2 regions of the Bacteroides sp. f07 genome follow, and region 1 is predicted to be linked to the other one. Evidence: riboswitches for the same ligand, from Rfam matches in the RefSeq annotation. Region 1 holds a riboswitch; the other holds the start of a gene.
What was found. Region 1 has a riboswitch for thiamine pyrophosphate ahead of ACGHVY_RS20670 (TonB-dependent receptor). Riboswitches for the same ligand answer to the same signal wherever they lie in the genome.

Region 1 (2,394 bases):
TTCAATGAGAAGATACCACCGCCGAAGTCGCTATCCACTAACTTTTGGCGGACAAGATTCGTTTTCTTCTGCGGCTCACTATTGCCTGGGAGATAGAAAGGCTTCAATCCGTATTCTTCCAGACTGCGTCCGTTTTTGTATTCCTGATAATAGCCGAAACCATTGGTATAATGGAAAGCAATATTCAGGTTCCATGCCGGAGAGAAAATGTGATTAAGCAAAAGTTGATAGTGCGTTTGGCGGTAATTATCCATTTGGTCGTCATAGAAACCGATGGGATTTCCTTTTCCTATATTGTCATCGAGGATGATTCCGTTCGGGTTGTATGTCCGGTCGTTCTCCAACTGCTCTTTGCTGATACCGTCCCAGGCATGATAAGTCTTTTCCTTTCCACCGAAAGTAATAAACTTAATCGTTGTATTTTCACCGAAATAACCGCCTTGTACGAAATACGATTTCAAGTCCGATGAGGCACGGTCACGGTAGCCGTCACTCTGAATATTCGAGAGACGTGCGTCGAATGCCCAGTATTTATTAATCAGCCCGGTTCCTACTTTTACCGTTTCCTTATGTGTATTGAACGAGCCGTAAGAGCCGGAAACTTCCGCGTAAGGATTGGAAGAAATGCTCTGTGTACGCATATTGATGCTGGCACCGAATGCTCCCGAACCGTTGGTAGACGTTCCGGCACCCCGTTGAATCTGCATATCTTCCAGGGAAGAAGCGAAGTCGGGAGTATTTACCCAGAAGATGGCGTGGCTTTCGGAATCGTTCATCGGGATACCGTTGGCGGTGACATTGATGCGGGTAGCATCTGTTCCGCGTACGCGGATGGTGGTATATCCTACGCCTGCTCCCGCGTCCGAAGTGGTCAATACGGAAGGAGTGGTAGACAAAAGGAAAGGAATATCCTGTCCGAAGTTCTGTTTACTGATTTGCTCTCTTTTTACGTTGGTAAATGCCACCGGAGTTTTTGCCGTGGCACGGGTAGATACTACCTGCACTTCTTGCAGGTTTACAACTTTCATACTATCCTTTGCACTCGTCTGTGCATGAACAGTGATGCCTGCGCCCAATAAGGCGATGGCCATCAATCCAATTTTTTTCATCTTGCTTATTAATTAGTTCTCTACGCCGGCATTACCCGGTTCAGATTCTATGGGTATATTCTCAGCCCGTCATGTTAAGGCACCCCTACCAGTGAATCGGTGACAAAATTACGGTTTTTGCGGGAGTAAAGCAAAAAAAACTTTTAGATTTACTAAAAACAATATAACTTTGTAATTTGTTGAAATTGCAAGACAATAGATTATTCATTTTAATAACATCTCTTTATGCTACTCTTATTTCAAGCAACAGCGACGCAGGTTGCGGATTCTACGCAAGTGGTCGCAGATAAATTAGTGGAACAAGCGATAGCCAATGCGGACGGATTGGATAAGCTCTCGCTTATAACCCAGCAACTGATAGATTTCGGTATTCGTGCCGGCGAACGTATTCTGATTGCGGTGCTTGTTTTCATTGTGGGACGCTTCCTAATTTCGATGCTCAACAAGTTTATCAGGCGTCTGATGGACAGACGGAAAGTGGATATCAGTATCAAGACTTTCGTCAAGAGTCTGGTAAACATTCTGTTGACTATCTTATTGATAATCTCGGTAGTGGGAGCTTTGGGAGTGGAGACAACTTCGTTTGCTGCTTTGCTGGCTTCTGCCGGTGTGGCTGTAGGTATGGCATTGTCCGGCAATCTGCAGAACTTTGCAGGCGGGCTGATTGTGCTACTGTTCAAACCTTATAAGGTAGGCGACTGGATTGAGAGTCAGGGAGTTTCCGGAACGGTGAAAGAAATCCAGATATTCCACACGATTCTGACTACAGGAGACAATAAGACAATCTATATACCGAATGGTGCTATGAGTAGCGGAGTGGTGACAAACTACAATACGCAGGTAACCCGCCGTATAGAATGGATTGTCGGCATTGACTACGGCGAAGATTATAATAAGGTACAGCAAATTGTCCGTGACATATTGGTTGCCGATTCGCGTATTCTGAACGAGCCTGCTCCGTTTATAGCTCTTCATGCGCTGGATGCCAGCAGCGTGAATGTAGTGATTCGCGTGTGGGTGAACAGTGGAGATTATTGGGGAGTATATTTCGATATTAATAAGGCAATTTATGAAACCTTTAATGAGAAAGGCATCAATTTCCCATTCCCGCAACTTACGGTACATCAGGGTAACTGATGATTGCATATAACAAAAAGGAGGGAGCTTCACTGAAAGTGGGGCTCTCTCCTTTTTGTTATAAAAAACTTGTCTGGTGTGATTAAATAAAATTTCTTTTATCTGATGCCGAAGGCTTCGGCCAGTTCATATCTATCTTCTTTGATTC
Region 2 (2,394 bases), on a different contig from region 1:
CGTCCTGCAATTACTAACTTTTCCATGTCTTTGGGAATTTTAGAATGATAGTTTTTTATTTATGAGTTACTTAAAATTCTGCGTGTTTCCGCTACCGGATTCTCCGCCCGAAGAATCGTGCCGGACATGGCAATCCCGTTGACTCCTGTACGGAGGATAGCGGGAATATCCTCTGCGGTAATTCCACCGATAGCCACTACGGGCAGTTCGATATTCGCTTCTTTCATCTGCGACATGATAGAGGCATAGCCTTCCAAGCCCAGTACAGGGCTAAGGTTCTTTTTGGTGGTGGTAAACCGGAAAGGGCCGATGCCGAGATAATCGGCTCCGGCGCGGTAATGCTGTACGACATCTTCGAATGTATTTGCCGTGCCGCCGATGATAAAGGCTTCTCCGAGTACTTGTCGTGCCTGGTCGATGGGCATGTCTTTCTTACCCAGATGCACACCGTCCACTTCCAGCTTCTTAGCCAGTTCGACGTGGTCATCGAGAATTAAGACGGCTTCGTGCTCCTTGCAGAGCGGCTTCAGTTGCAGGGCTACAGCTTCCACCTCTTCGAGAGGAGCTTCCTTCATGCGTAGTTGAATCCATTTGCATCCGCCTTCGAGAGCCATGCGTGCCGATTCGAGGTATGAATACCGTTCGGTCTGATGCGTGATAAATTGTAGACTGACCATTCCGTTATCCCCCGCAAGCAGCTTTGATAATTACCAGGTTATCGTTCTCATGAAGCATGAAACGTTCCCACTCGGTGCGGGGAATCATTTTGTTGTTTACGGCGATAGCGATGCCTTGAACCGGAAGTTCGAGTTGCGCTGTCAGTTGTGTAAGGGTAGAGCCGGGAGTCGTTTCCACCTCTTTGTTGTTCACTTGTACTTTCATTGTCCTATCAGAATAAATAAGTTGAAAGTAAATACAAAGAGCGTGCTTTTATAGAAAGGCGATAAGAAGAAACACAATCCCTACGTCAGTGCTAACTGCCTCAGGTTCCTAGGGTATAATCTCAGCCCCTCATGGGGCACCCCTTTGTCTTTACGGGAGCAAAGTAAGCGAAAAAGAAACAGAAAAACACTAAATCTGCAGATTTTTTTTCATTTTTCTTCCGATTCCCTTTTTTTGATTGGATGAAAAAACAAATCGCGCGCCATTCTTATGGTCTTTGTCAATCCATCTATTTATTCTTATACAAAAAAAAGGCCGCTGTGATTTTCACAACGACCTTTTCATTAGTATAGTTTAGTCAGTCAATCCGGTTACATCCTTTTTTCAACCACATCCCAGTCGATGATATTCCACAGCGCGTTGACGTGGTCGGCACGGCGGTTTTGGTAATCCAGATAATAAGAGTGTTCCCACACGTCGAATCCGAGAAGCGGTTTCAATCCGGCACGTACAGGATTGCTGCCGTTTCCTTCTTTGGTGATGTGCAGTTTGCCGTTCTTATCAACGGACAGCCATGCCCATCCCGAACCGAACAATCCTACTGCTGCTGCGTTGAACTCTTTCTTGAAGTTTTCAAAGCTGCCGAAGTCGCGTTTGATAGCTTCTCCCAGTTTGCCTGTCGGTTCCTTCTTTGAGGGTTTCGGTGCAAATTGCAGGAAATACAGGTTGTGGTTCAATACTTGTCCGGCGTTATTGAATATAGCTCCATCCGGTGCTGCGGCAACGATTTCTTCCACCGTCTTACCTTCATATTCTGTTCCCGGAACGAGGCTGTTCAGATTATTTACATACGTTTGTAGATGTTTTCCGTAATGGAAATCTATTGTTTGCTGACTGATTACAGGTTCCAACGCATTGTTTGCGTAAGGAAGTTTAGGCATTTCGTAAGTCATGGTCATCATAATTAAAGACATTAATATAGTATTCATAATGTTACAAGTTTTAATTGGCTTGTTATACTATAATAACAGAAGCCTTCCGCAAAATGTTCACAGTATCTTATTTTATTTATAAATATACTGTATCCGTTCCACTGCTTGCGGGTTGTCGCGGTTCGTGCGGCAAATCCATTGTCCCGTATTGTCATATTCGTAGTAAGAATTTCCATCAATACGGTTCCCGTATTTATCGTACAGGCAGGTCAGGCAGCCGGACGTTTTCTGGTTGTTGCCCATAATCCGCTGGTAGACAATCTGCGTCAGATAACCGTATTTATCATACTCGTAAGCCTCTTTTTGTGAGATAATCTGGTCGGGGGAGTTGGCGAAAAGCAGGTTCTGATGTTGCGATGCGACCAGTCTGCCTTTGTCATCATATTTGTTCGCAGTGTATGTCTGGAGTTCCCCGTTTTTGTTGTATTCTTTGGCTTCGGTCAGTAATCCTTGCTTGTCATAAGTGCTGATGATAAGTCTTCCGTCCATATATTTAAGGGAATCGCTCTCGATGCTTCCA

Region 2: it holds a riboswitch for thiamine pyrophosphate, as region 1 does, so the genes downstream of both, thiS (sulfur carrier protein ThiS) here and ACGHVY_RS20670 (TonB-dependent receptor) in region 1, are expected to answer to the same signal.

Annotation. Positions count from the first base shown of each region.
Region 1 covers NZ_BAABXI010000003.1:197,238-199,631, reverse strand. The annotation lists gene ACGHVY_RS20670 (TonB-dependent receptor) at 1-1,109, opposite strand, end outside; TPP riboswitch at 1,110-1,206, opposite strand; gene ACGHVY_RS20665 (mechanosensitive ion channel family protein) at 1,335-2,246, shown strand; gene ACGHVY_RS20660 (hypothetical protein) at 2,345-2,394, opposite strand, start outside.
Region 2 covers NZ_BAABXI010000001.1:2,184,067-2,186,460, reverse strand. The annotation lists gene ACGHVY_RS08805 (thiazole synthase) at 1-26, opposite strand, end outside; gene ACGHVY_RS08800 (thiamine phosphate synthase) at 60-677, opposite strand; gene thiS (sulfur carrier protein ThiS) at 682-882, opposite strand; TPP riboswitch at 943-1,036, opposite strand; gene ACGHVY_RS08790 (superoxide dismutase) at 1,254-1,871, opposite strand; gene ACGHVY_RS08785 (RHS repeat domain-containing protein) at 1,947-2,394, opposite strand, start outside.